Regions from separate parts of the Pseudomonas sp. Seg1 genome, predicted to be linked through region 2. Evidence: predicted binding sites of a transcription regulator. Region 2 holds the regulator's gene; each other region holds the start of a gene.
The links. The regulator FliA, encoded in region 2, starts transcription of late flagellar genes. The targets are predictions, from matches to a motif close to CTAAAGTTTNNNNNNNNNNNGCCGNTAA.
Positions count from the first base shown of each region.

Region 1: KI231_RS15005 (methyl-accepting chemotaxis protein) is a predicted target of FliA. The motif match lies at 2,198-2,225, and genes of this name have one in related genera.
Region 3: motA (flagellar motor stator protein MotA) is a predicted target of FliA. The motif match lies at 2,669-2,696, and genes of this name have one in related genera.

Region 1 is NZ_AP021903.1:3,387,698-3,391,924, reverse strand. It holds gene pnuC (nicotinamide riboside transporter PnuC) at 1-149, opposite strand, end outside; gene KI231_RS15005 (methyl-accepting chemotaxis protein) at 436-2,070, opposite strand; gene KI231_RS15000 (undecaprenyl-diphosphate phosphatase) at 2,375-3,205, shown strand; gene KI231_RS14995 (DUF1294 domain-containing protein) at 3,202-3,630, shown strand; gene KI231_RS14990 (MmcQ/YjbR family DNA-binding protein) at 3,750-4,109, opposite strand; gene KI231_RS14985 (LysR substrate-binding domain-containing protein) at 4,106-4,227, opposite strand, start outside.
Region 2 is NZ_AP021903.1:1,865,535-1,869,761, reverse strand. It holds gene KI231_RS08325 (chemotaxis protein CheA) at 1-441, opposite strand, end outside; gene KI231_RS08320 (protein phosphatase CheZ) at 496-1,284, opposite strand; gene KI231_RS08315 (chemotaxis response regulator CheY) at 1,302-1,673, opposite strand; gene fliA (RNA polymerase sigma factor FliA) at 1,840-2,580, opposite strand; gene fleN (flagellar synthesis regulator FleN) at 2,577-3,407, opposite strand; gene flhF (flagellar biosynthesis GTPase FlhF) at 3,524-4,227, opposite strand, start outside.
Region 3 is NZ_AP021903.1:628,700-632,926, reverse strand. It holds gene KI231_RS02700 (sterol desaturase family protein) at 1-614, opposite strand, end outside; gene motB (flagellar motor protein MotB) at 705-1,745, opposite strand; gene motA (flagellar motor stator protein MotA) at 1,749-2,600, opposite strand; gene KI231_RS02685 (HDOD domain-containing protein) at 2,767-4,227, shown strand, end outside.

The DNA.
Region 1 (4,227 bases), 1.5 Mb from region 2:
ATGTCCGAATAGAGCTTCACTTCAAAGAAGACCCAGCTATAGAGCAGCACCATGACCAGCCCGATCGGCCAGCACCACGGATTCTGTTTAACCGTCAGCCACACGGCAATCACACCGAGAGCGGCGGCAAACAGTTCAAGCCCGGACATGTGGGTTCCTTGGAGGGAGTTGAGGAGGGGGCGGATTGTACCCAGAAAAGCTGTAGGAGTGAGCCTGCTCGCGATGGCTTCGGCGGCGTCAACAATGATGTTGAATGTTCCGCCTTCATCGCTGGCAAGCCAGCTCCCACAGGGTTTTGAGTAATGCCCAAGATGGGTGGGCATGGCATAAATCCTTGTGGGAGCTGGCTTGCCAGCGATGGCGGTATGTCAGCACGGTAGATATTGGCTGACATAAACCTGTCTCCAGCAGGCTCACTCCTATAGTGGGGCGGTGCTAGACGCGGAACTGACGCAGCAGGCTGTTCAACTGTTCGCTCAACTGGCCGAGCCGCACGCTGGCGGCACTCGACTGCTCGGCTGCGATGGCCGTGCTGTGCGACAGCCCGGCAGCCTGGGTCACGTTCTGATTGATGTCCTCGACCACATGCGCCTGTTGCAACGTGGCGCTGGCAATCGATGCATTCAGGCCATTGAGATTACGCAGCGCCTGGCCGATAGCGTTCAGGCTGGCGCCGGCCAGTCCGGCTTGTTCAATGGTCAGTTGCGAAGCTTTGCTGCTGTCACCAATCACCTTGACCGCTGCCTCGGAGTGATTTTGCAGGCGCTCGATCATCGACTGGATTTCCGCTGTCGACTTCTGTGTACGCTGCGCGAGCAAGCGCACTTCATCTGCCACCACGGCAAAACCACGCCCCTGTTCACCGGCCCGGGCCGCTTCGATGGCCGCATTCAGTGCGAGCAGATTGGTCTGCTCGGCAATCGAGCGAATCACTTCCAGGACGCTGCCGATCTGCGTGCTTTCGGCGGCAAGGGTGCGAATCACCTCTACCGCTTGATCGATAGTGCCGGACAGCTTGTCGATCTGTTGCAGGCTACCGTCAATGTTGATCTGGCCTTGCTGCGCCTGGGCCTCGGCATCACGCATTTCGGCGGCAGCATGCTCGGCGTTTTTCGCCACATCCTGCACACCGTAGGTCACCTCGTTGATCGCGGTGGCCACCAGTTCCATCTGCTGCGATTGCTGCTGGCTGCGCTGCTGGGCCTGCGACGCATCGTTGCCCAGTTCGCTGGACGACTGGCCCAGCGCGCTGGCCGAGACCTGCAAGTCGCCGATCACCCGGCGCAGTTTGGCCGTAAACGCGTTGAAATGATGAGCCAGCTCAGTCACTTCATCCTTGCCATGGGTATCGAGGCTGCGGGTCAGGTCGCTTTCACCGCTGGCGATGTTGGCCATGGCGTTCACGGTTTCCTGCAGCGGACGGACGATGCTGCGCGCAATCAGGATCACCAGCAATGCCATGATCACGGCGATGGCCAGGCCAATCACCGTGGCCTTGATCACCTGTCCCTGGAACTCGGCCTGCACATCGTCCACATACACGCCAGAACCGAGCACCCAGCCCCACGGCTCGAACAGTTTTACGTACGAAGTTTTTGCCACGGGCTCACTGGCGCCGGGCTTCGGCCACCGGTAATCGACCATGCCGGCGCCCTTGGACCTGGCAATGGCAACCATCTCGTTGAACACCGCGAAACCATCCGGATCGCGAATTGCCGAGAGATTCTGGCCCTCGAGTTTGGGGTTGGTCGGGTGCATGACCATCACGGGGGTGAGGTCGTTGATCCAGAAATAGTCGCTCTGGTCATAACGCAGACCACGGATGGCGGTGAGCGCCTGCTTTTGCGCAGCCTCTTTGCTCAGAGTGCCGGCGGTTTCCAGATCGTGGTAGTAGGTCAGCAAACCGCTGGCGGTCTGCACCACATGCTGGGTTTTCTGGGCTTTGGCGCGATACAGGTCATCGTGGATCTGCTTGAGCATCAACACGCCCAAGGTCAGCAACATGACCACTGCCACCACCAAAATGAGCCACAAGCGTCGGCTGATCGACACACTGCGCAAGCTGTTCATAACGCTGTCACTCCGGATTCTTTTTCTTGTAATAAACGACCGCCAGCATCCAACCACGATTTCGCGGTCTGGCATACGCGACCCAAGTCGTATAACGCGGCAGCGCTATTAAGGCTTGTCTGTTAGGATTTCGGCCCCGCGCGTGAAAACCTGAATCCAAGTTGATATTTCACGGAATTTTGACCCTTTCGTGTGGATCCTGTGCGCGCGGAATCGGTACAGCAACAACCAGCTACGCTGATCGCAGTGAACGTAAAAAAATACTATCGGGGCATGCCTGCGTGCATCGCTCTTTGGGGGATTGATGGATCTTTGGACCGCCTTGCAGGCACTGATACTAGGAGTTGTAGAAGGGCTGACGGAGTTTTTGCCCATTTCCAGTACCGGACACCAGATCATTGTTGCCGACTTGCTCGACTTCGGCGGCGAGAGGGCCATGGCGTTCAACATCATTATTCAGCTCGGCGCGATCCTCGCGGTGGTCTGGGAGTTTCGCCGCAAGATTCTGGATGTGGTGGTCGGTTTGCCAACACAGCCAAGCGCACGGCGTTTCACCGCCAACCTGCTGATCGCGTTTTTGCCCGCCGTCGTGCTGGGCGTGATCTTTGCCGACCTGATCCACAAATACCTGTTCAACCCGATCACCGTTGCGGCGGCGTTGGTCGTCGGCGGGATCATCATGTTGTGGGCTGAACAACGTCAGCATGAAGTGCACGCAGAAACGGTTGATGAGATTCGCTGGACCGATGCGCTGAAAATCGGTTTCGCCCAATGCCTGGCCATGATCCCCGGCACATCGCGTTCTGGCTCGACCATCATTGGCGGCTTGCTGTTCGGTCTGTCGCGCAAGACGGCCACCGAGTTCTCGTTCTTCCTTGCCATGCCAACCATGGTCAGTGCTGCGGTGTACTCGGGCTTCAAATACCGCCATCTGTTTGTCCCGGCGGATTTCCCGGTGTTCGCCATCGGTTTCGTCACCGCGTTTATCTTCGCGATGATCGCAGTGCGTGGCCTGCTCAAGTTTATCGGCAGCCACAGCTATGCGGCATTCGCCTGGTATCGGATCGTCTTTGGCCTGTTCATTCTGGCGACGTGGCAGTTCGGCTGGGTGGACTGGGCGGCGGCCAAGCCATGAGCGATTCCCGCGCACGCCGTCCTGAAGGTCGCCCCTCTGGCGGCCATGTTCAGCATCTGAAATTGAAACTGGTGGTGCTGGTAATCGTCTGCGCGCTGCCGTTGTTCGGCTCGCTGTCGATGTGGCTGCGCGGGATTTCACTGGTGCCGTTGGCCGCGTATGGAATCGTCAGCGTGCTGGCGTTCTTCATGTACTGGGCCGACAAACGCAAGGCCCGGACGGATGCGTGGCGCACGCCGGAGAATATCCTGCACGCGGTGGAACTGGCCGGCGGCTGGCCAGGCGCGTTGATTGCTCAGCAGGTGTTTCGGCACAAGACGCGCAAGGTGTCGTTTCAGGTTCTGTTCTGGGTCATCGTCCTGTTGCACCAGGTGTTCTGGATCGACCAGTTGTTCCTCCGTTTGAACCTGCTCAATCTGTTCTAAAGACCTGCAAAAAACCAATGTAGGAGCGAGCCTGCTCGCGAAAAGGCCGTGTCAGACAACATCATTGTTGAATGAAAGTCCGCTTTCGCGAGCAGGCTCGCTCCCACAGGGGATTAGAGTTAAAGCAGTAATCCCACCTGAGTTTTCTTCGGCAACTTGCTCACCACCAACTGATGCGAACGCTGCAATAACCCCTGTAATTCCTCGGCGCCCAGCGGGTAGGGCGGGTGCATGATGATCCACTGGGCCCGGGCCAGATACGGCGCGGGGTGGATGCCCGGCCGGTCGCAATGGCCGAGAAACAGATCCTTGTCGACCTTGAATGCCAGCGAGTCGCCGCGCAGCCCCTGCAAGGCAAACATCTTGTTGCCGGCAATCGAAAACACTCGCACGCCACCCCACTTGTAGTCTTCCCGCGCACCGGGCAACGCCAGACAGAACGCCGCAACGTCCGCTTCGCTCATTTTTCCCTTCTTCATAACAACCGCTCCCCACAGGCATTGAACGATTCGACCAGGTGATCGATCCACGCGCGCACGGCTGGCATCACGCCGCGCCGATGCGGATACACCGCTTGCAGCCAGCCGCCGGGTAGCG
Region 2 (4,227 bases):
CAGTTCTTCGATCATCTCGGCCACTGGCGAAGCCGGGGCTTGATCCGCCGATTGCGGCTCGGCCAGACGCGCCAGCGCTGCCAGCAGTTCCGGCGTGGCGGCGGTGATCGGTGCACGCTCGCGGACTTCGCTGAACATGCTGTTCACCGCGTCCAGTGCTTCGAGGACAACGTCCATCAGTTCTGCATCAACGCGACGCTCACCCTTACGCAGGATGTCGAACACGTTTTCGGCGATGTGACAGCACTCCACCAGCTCGTTGAGCTGAAGGAAGCCGGCGCCCCCTTTTACAGTGTGGAAACCGCGAAAAATTGCGTTGAGCAAATCTGCGTCATCCGGACGGCTTTCCAGCTCGACCAGTTGCTCGGACAGTTGCTCAAGAATCTCGCCGGCCTCAACCAGGAAATCCTGAAGGATCTCTTCATCGGCGCCGAAGCTCATTAATGGGGTGCTCCTACAGGTCTAAAAACCCAAAAAACCTAAAATTCCAAAACTCTAGAATCCGAGGCTGGATAACAAATCGTCCACATCGTCCTGACCGGACACAACGTCTTCTCGTTTATCGGCATGAATCTGCGGACCTTCACCCTGCGAGAGATGTTTTTGTGGATCTTTTTCTGCAAGCATCGCTGCACGGTCATGTTCGATGCCCGCAAAGCGGTCGACCTGACTGGCCATGAGCACAAGTTTGAGCAAATTGCTTTCGACTTCGGTGACCAGTTGGGTCACACGCTTGATCACTTGACCGGTAAGGTCCTGGTAATCCTGAGCCAGCAGGATGTCGTTCAGATTGCTCGACACCGCACGGTTGTCCGTGCTGCTGCGTGACAGAAAACCGTCGACCCGGCGCGCCAGTTCGCGGAACTCTTCAGCTCCGACTTCACGACGCATGAAACGCCCCCAGTCGGTACTCAAGGCCTGGGCTTCTTCAGCCAGACCATTGACCACCGGCGTGGCGCTTTCCACCAGATCCATGGTGCGGTTGGCCGCGGCTTCTGTCAGCTTGACCACATAGCCCAGGCGTTCGGTGGCGTCGGTGATTTGCGACACTTCCTCAGCCTGCGGCATGTGCGGATCGATCTGGAAGTTGACGATCGCACTGTGCAGTTCACGTGTGAGCTTGCCGACTTCCTGATACAGGCCACGGTCACGGGTCTGATTGAGCTCATGGATCAGTTGCACAGCGTCGCCGAACCTGCCTTTTTCAAGGCTCTCGACCAGTTCGACCGCGTGTTTTTTCAGGGTCGACTCGAAATCGCCCTGTGAAGATTCGTTATGCTCCATAGCTCCCCCGCGCGTCATCAGCCGATGCGTTCGAAAATCTTCTCGATTTTGTCTTTCAACGCCTGAGCCGTGAAAGGTTTGACCACGTAGCCGTTCACACCGGCCTGAGCGGCCTCGATGATTTGCTCGCGCTTGGCTTCAGCGGTCACCATCAGCACGGGCAGATGCTTGAGTTTTTCATCGGCACGCACGTGGCGCAGCAGGTCGATACCGGTCATGCCCGGCATGTTCCAGTCTGTTACCAGAAAGTCGATGCTGCCGCTGTTGAGCACCGGAATGGCGGTAGTGCCATCGTCGGCCTCGACGGTGTTGGTGAACCCAAGATCGCGCAGCAGGTTCTTGATGATCCGCCGCATCGTTGAGAAGTCATCAACGATGAGGATTTTCATGTCTTTGTTCAATTCGACCTCCAAGCAGTCTTAAACGCGCCCAGCACCTGGGCGCGCCACTTCAATCAATCGGCGCAGCACTCGAAGACTGTCTGGAGCACAACAGAGCAAGACCGGTGCCGTTCATCACTGCACCAGCCTCGTTCGCAGTGTCCCCACACTGCCTTCAGCGCGCTCGCCACTCCCCCAAACGCCCCCGCAAACGGGCCGCGCACTGGCTGTGTAACTGGCTGACCCGCGATTCACTGACGCCAAGGACTTCACCGATCTCCTTGAGGTTCAGCTCTTCGTCGTAGTACAGCGCCAACACCAGTCGCTCACGCTCCGGCAAATTGGCAATCGCGTCCGCCAGCGCCGCCTGGAAGCGTTCATCTTCCAGATCGCGTGACGGCTCAAGATGAGCACTGGCGCCATCCTCGTGCAGCCCTTCGTGTTCGCCGTCCTGCAAGAGGTCGTCGAAACTGAACAAGCGACTGCCCAGGGTGTCATTCAAAATCCCGTAGTAATCGTCGAGACTCAATTGGAGTTCGGCCGCAACCTCGTGATCTTTAGCATCACGGCCGGTTTTAGCTTCAATTGCCCGAATTGCGTCGCTGACCATACGGGTGTTGCGGTGAACCGAGCGTGGCGCCCAGTCCCCTTTGCGCACTTCGTCGAGCATCGCGCCGCGGATTCGAATGCCCGCGTACGTTTCGAAACTGGCGCCTTTACTGGCGTCGTATTTGGTCGAGACTTCGAGCAGGCCAATCATCCCGGCCTGAATCAGATCCTCGACCTGCACACTCGCCGGCAATCGCGCCAGCAGGTGGTAGGCGATGCGTTTGACCAGTGGCGCGTAACGCTCGATCAACTCGTACTGCGCGTCACGTGCCGACTTCTTGTAGTAGTTCATACCGCTGGCGGTCATAACACAGGCCCTGCCGTTTGCTGCACGAGGCGCTCGACGAAAAACTCAAGGTGGCCGCGCGGGTTGGCAGGCAGTGGCCAGGTATCGACCTTCTGCGCGATCGCCTTGAACGCCAGCGCGCACTTGGAACGCGGGAAAGCTTCATAGACCGCTCGCTGCTTCTGCACTGCCTTGCGCACGCTTTCGTCGTAGGGCACGGCGCCGACGTATTGTAGGGCCACATCAAGGAAGCGATCCGTGACCTTGGTCAACTTGGCGAACAGGTTGCGACCTTCTTGCGGGCTCTGCGCCATGTTGGCGAGGACGCGGAAGCGGTTCATGCCGTAATCGCGGTTGAGCAGTTTGATCAGTGCGTAGGCATCAGTGATCGAGGTCGGCTCGTCGCAAACCACCAGCAACACTTCCTGGGCTGCGCGAACAAAACTGACTACCGAGTCACCAATACCCGCAGCGGTGTCGATCACCAGTACATCGAGATTGTCGCCGATGTCACTGAAGGCCTGAATCAGACCGGCATGTTGCGCCGGGCTCAGGTGAACCATGCTTTGGGTGCCGGACGCGGCCGGCACGATGCGGATCCCGCCGGGACCCTGCAACAGCACGTCGCGCAATTCGCAGCGGCCTTCGATCACGTCGGCCAGGGTACGTTTGGGCGTCAGGCCCAGCAGAACGTCGACGTTCGCCAGCCCCAGATCGGCGTCCAGCAGCATGACCCGACGGCCAAGCTCTGCCAGCGCCAGAGACAAGTTCACTGACACGTTAGTCTTGCCGACGCCACCTTTGCCGCCGGTCACCGCGATCACCTGTACGGGATGCATGCTGCCCATGTTATTTCTTTACCTTGTCTTGCATAGACGGAGGCCACATTACTGGCTGCGCGTTCACAACCGGAACAATGCATGGCAGACCATCGATGTAGGTACAAAAACTGTTCATGATTACCTCAGCCAACCTGCTTGGTCGGGCTGTGATAGATATCAGCGAACATGTCGGCCATGGCTTCTTCGCTGGGTTCTTCCTGCATTTGCACGCTGACGGCGCGGCTGACCAGTTGATGACGCCGCGGCAGATGCAGATCATCCGGAATCCGTGGGCCATCGGTCAGGTACGCGACCGGCAATTCATGACTGATCGCCAGGCTCAACACTTCGCCAAGGCTGGCCGTTTCATCCAGTTTAGTCAGGATGCAGCCGGCGAGCCCGCAACGCTTGTAACTGTGATAAGCGGCGGTTAGAACCTGTTTCTGGCTGGTGGTTGCCAGCACGAGATAATTTTTTGCACGGATGCCACGCCCGGCCAGGCTTTCGAGCTGCATGCGCAGGGCTGGGTCGCTGGCTTGCAGGCCGGCGGTATCGATCAGCACCACGCGTTTGCGTAGCAGTGGATCCAGCGCCTGCACCAGCGACTGGCCCGGATCGACGTGGGTCACCGGCACATTGAGGATGCGACCGAGGGTCTTCAGTTGTTCCTGAGCGCCGATACGGAAACTGTCCATGCTCACCAGCGCCACATTCTGCGCGCCGTACTTGAGCACATAACGGGCCGCCAGTTTGGCCAGCGTGGTGGTCTTGCCCATGCCGGCGGGGCCGACCATGGCAATCACACCGCCCTCTTCCAGCGGCTCGACTTCCGGTACGGCAATCATCC
Region 3 (4,227 bases), 1.2 Mb from region 2:
TGCACCACCAGCGGCAGACTTTGCACGCTGGCCTGCAAGCCCGGCGACACCGCCCAACCGGCGATGTAGCTCGACGAGGCGGTGATGAAAATCAGGATGAACTGCACCAGCATGTGACTGACGAAAAAGTAGGTCAGGTCGGTACGCCAGTGCGGGCGCAGGATGTTCTGCTCGGGGTCTTTGGAGTAAAGCTTTTCCAGCGGAATAAACACGAGCGCCGAGATCAGCAGCGCCAGCACAAACCAGTCCAGACCGAGCGAGTAAGGGGTCTGCCCGATCTCGCTGACCTGCACATTGGTGCCGCCGAGAAACACCGCCAGGCCTGACGCGACCAGTCCGGTGATGCCCAGGCGTTTACGCTTGTTGAGCAGGATGTTCAGGGTGCCGAGGCTGAACGACAGCACCAGCCCGAGCAACAGCGTGGTACGGGCGAATTGCTCGTCGTAGACCTTGCGCAGTTCGGCCGTGGTCAGCCATTCGGGAAACAGGAAGCAGAATACCGCCAGCAGGCTCAGCAGCCCGAGCGTGGCCGAGATGTAGCCACTGACCCGACCCTCGCCGAATTTGAAGGGAGCGTTGCCGTGCCGCTGAAAATAGGCTTTGAGTCTTTCCATAACTGATCTTCCGTGATTGCGAAAACTGCGACTGGTCAATGCGACGCAGGCAGGCACAAAAAAGCCACGGTCACCGTGGCTTTTTATGGATTACTGCTTCGGCGCGGGGGCCGCACTGCCCGGTTCGGCCGGTTTCGGCGCGGCGTCGTCGAACAGGTTGAGCCGTTCGCGCAACTCGTGTGCCGGTACCGGCTGCTGATCCGCCGGTAGCGCGTTGGGGTCGACCGGCGTTGCCGGAGCGGCGCCGTTCTGACTCTCATCGGCCGGTTTCGCCGGATCGGCACCTTGCGAACCTTCGATCGCGGCTTGGGCCTTTTTGGTCAGCACCACGATGTCGATGCGTCGGTTGACCGGGTTGAACGGGTTTTCCTTGTCGAACAATGCCGACGAGGCGTAACCGACCACCCGCGCCACTTGCGCATCCGGATAGCTACCCGCAACCAGCGCACGGCGGGCGGCGTTGGCGCGGTTGGCCGACAGCTCCCAGTTACCGAAATCGCCAGTGCCGGTGTACGGCTTGGCGTCGGTGTGGCCGCTGATGCTGATCTTGTTCGGCACCGCTTTGATGGTGTCGGCCATGGCCAGCAGGATGTCTTCGAAGTACGGTTTCAGGCGTGCCGAACCCGAGTCGAACATCGGCCGGTTCTCGGCGTCCATGATCTGGATGCGCAAGCCGTTCGGCGTGATCTCGAAAAGGATCTGGTCCTTGAATTTCTGCAGCTGCGGATTCTCGTCGACCTTGTTCTGCAGTTCTTGCAGGAGCAGTTCCAGACGTTCTTTCTCAACCTGCTCGGCCATGCCTTCAACCTGTTCGGTGTCGACCGTGACCTTGTCCGGTTGCGGCTGGGATTTAACCTCGGGGTTGAGGGTGTTTTCCGGCGCCAGTGTCGGCGTTCCGCCCAAATCGATGATGTACGGCGTGCCGCTTTCGGAGAAGCCGACCGGGTCTTTGAAATAGCCGGCGATGGCGATCTTCTGCTCAGGCGTCGCGGTGGACAGCAGCCACAACACCAGGAAGAACGCCATCATCGCCGTGGCGAAGTCGGCGAAGGCGATTTTCCACGCCCCGCCGTGATGCCCGCCGGCTATGCGCTTGACGCGCTTGATGATAATCGGCTGATTATTTTCCATGACTTAGCGACCGCGAACCGCTTGTTCCAGCTCGGCGAAGCTTGGACGGTGCGCCGGGTACAGAACCTTGCGACCGAACTCGACCGCCAGCGACGGCGGCATGCCGGAAGCCGAAGCCACCAGCGAAGCCTTGATGGCCTCGTAGACGTTCAGTTCTTCCTTGGCATCGTGAGCCAACGAGTGCGCCAACGGACCGAAGAAACCGTAGGCCGCGAGAATACCGAAGAAGGTACCCACGAGTGCCGCACCCACGTGCAGACCAATGGACTTCTGATCGCCTTCACCCAGCGAGGCCATGGTCACCACGATACCCAGTACCGCCGCGACGATACCGAAACCCGGCATGGCGTCGGCAATGCCGTTCACCGCGTGGGATGGGTGCTCGAGGTCTTCCTTCAGGCTATACAGCTCCATGTCGAACAGGCCTTCCAGCTCGTGCGGAGCCATGTTGCCGGAGGACATGATGCGCAGGTAATCGCAGATGAACGCGGTCATGCGTTCGTCTTTCAGTACCGCCGGGTACTTGGCGAAGATCGGGCTCGCAGCGGCATCTTCGATGTCGCCTTCGATGGCCATCATGCCTTCGCGGCGGCTCTTGTTGAGGATCTCGTAGATCAGGCCGAGCACTTCCAGATAGAAAGTGTGGCTGAAGCGCGAACTGAACATGCTCAGGGATTTCTTGAGCACGTGCATCGTCATGTAACCGGGGTTGGCCTGGAGGAATGCACCCAGTGCCGCACCACCGATGATCATCACCTCGAAGGGCTGGATCAGGGCGGCAATCTTGCCGTGGGAGAGCACGTATCCGCCGAGCACGCTCGCGAATACGACGATGATGCCGATAATTTTAGCCATAGGTAGAAAGTACTTATTTAAGTCGGGTTCAAGGTCATATTCGGAAGTTAAAAAATCTCTTCTTCTACTTATCGGCAAAACTGCGCCAGACTATAGCCAGTTCAGGCGAAAAGCCAATTTAGCCCATGCCGGGCGCGTCTACAGTCAGTGAAGATCTCGTCCAGACATGGCTAATGAAACGAACGTCCCACACGCAAAACCGACCACCGTCGACGGCTGGGTCAAGCTGCTCGACAGCGTCCGCCTGCCCGTGCCGCAAGAGGCTCACGACAAAGTCTGCCGGGCGATCCGTGATAATCGCAGCTCGATACGCGACATCGCCGACCTGATGCAGGACAGCCCGGCGCTGGCCTTGAGCATCATCCGTGAGGCGAATCGTCACACCCACGGCAACATGGGCACGCCGGCGGAAAATCTTGAAGTCGCGATCAACCGTCTCGGCCTCGCCCGCACTGAGGAATTGCTCGCGCGCCTACCGGCCGAACCGCAGATGCAGATCCCCAAGGCCCTGCGCCAACTGCAAATGATCAGCCAGCACGCTTCGCAGCAAGCGAACGGTTTTTTCGCCAGTCGCCTCGCGCGGCTGTGGCAGGACATTCATTGGGGCAGTTTGCTGTTTCTCTCGCCGTTGTGGCCGCTGGCGCTGACTTACCCACAACTGCTTGAGGAGTGGGAGCTGCGGGTTATCCACAAGGGCGAATCGGCGCGGACTGTCGAGAAGCAATTGTTCGGTGTGCGTCTGCTGAAAATCGCTGAAGCGCTGGTGCAAGTCTGGCATTTGCCGATCTGGGTGCAGCAGGGCTACAAATTGCTGCTCAGCGAACAGCGCGAACTGGTCAAAGTGCTGCGCATCGCCCGCGACAGCGAACATCCGCTGCGCCAGCAAAACCGCCTCGACGATGACCCGACCTTGCGTCGCTGGCTCAATCAGCCGGCCAACACCGTGCTGCTGGCCAATGGTCTGGCGCTGTCGGCACAGCAGGCCTGGGACAGTCCGCACAGCGAGCGCTGGCAGTACCTGACCAGCCTTTATCTGCAGATTTCGATGGACGAGGTGCAGCAACAGCTGCACCAGCAAGCCGCCAACAGTGCGCGTCAGCATGCAATGCCCGATTTGTGGCACCCGGCGGTTTCGCTGTTGTGGCCGTGGGGCACTCATCGTTTGCCTGCCGGCATGTTGCCCGCGCCAGCGCCGAATGCCGAAGATCTGACCCAGTGGCGTAAACAGTGCGCCGAACTGCTCGCCGAGCCGAGCCGCTTTACCAATGCCATGAGCCTGACCGTCGCCGCCCGCGATGCCTTGGTTGCCAGCGGCATGCGCCGGGTGATGATTCTGATGGCCGATCGCACGCAATCGAATCTGCGCGTGCATCAGACGTTCGGTCTGCCGAAGGAAGCCGGGGCGCTGAATTTTGTCGTCAGCCAAAGCAAAGTCCTGCAACGACTGCTGACCCAACAGGCGCAGGTGCGGATCAATCCCGAGAACAACGCACAATTCTCCGCGTTATTGCCGGCAGGCCTGCGCACGCTGTTCCGTGGCGAGCACCTGTTCCTGCGCTCATTGCTCAATAATGGCCGGGTGATCATGATCGTCGTTGCCGATCAGGGCGGCGGGCCGTTCGCCGAC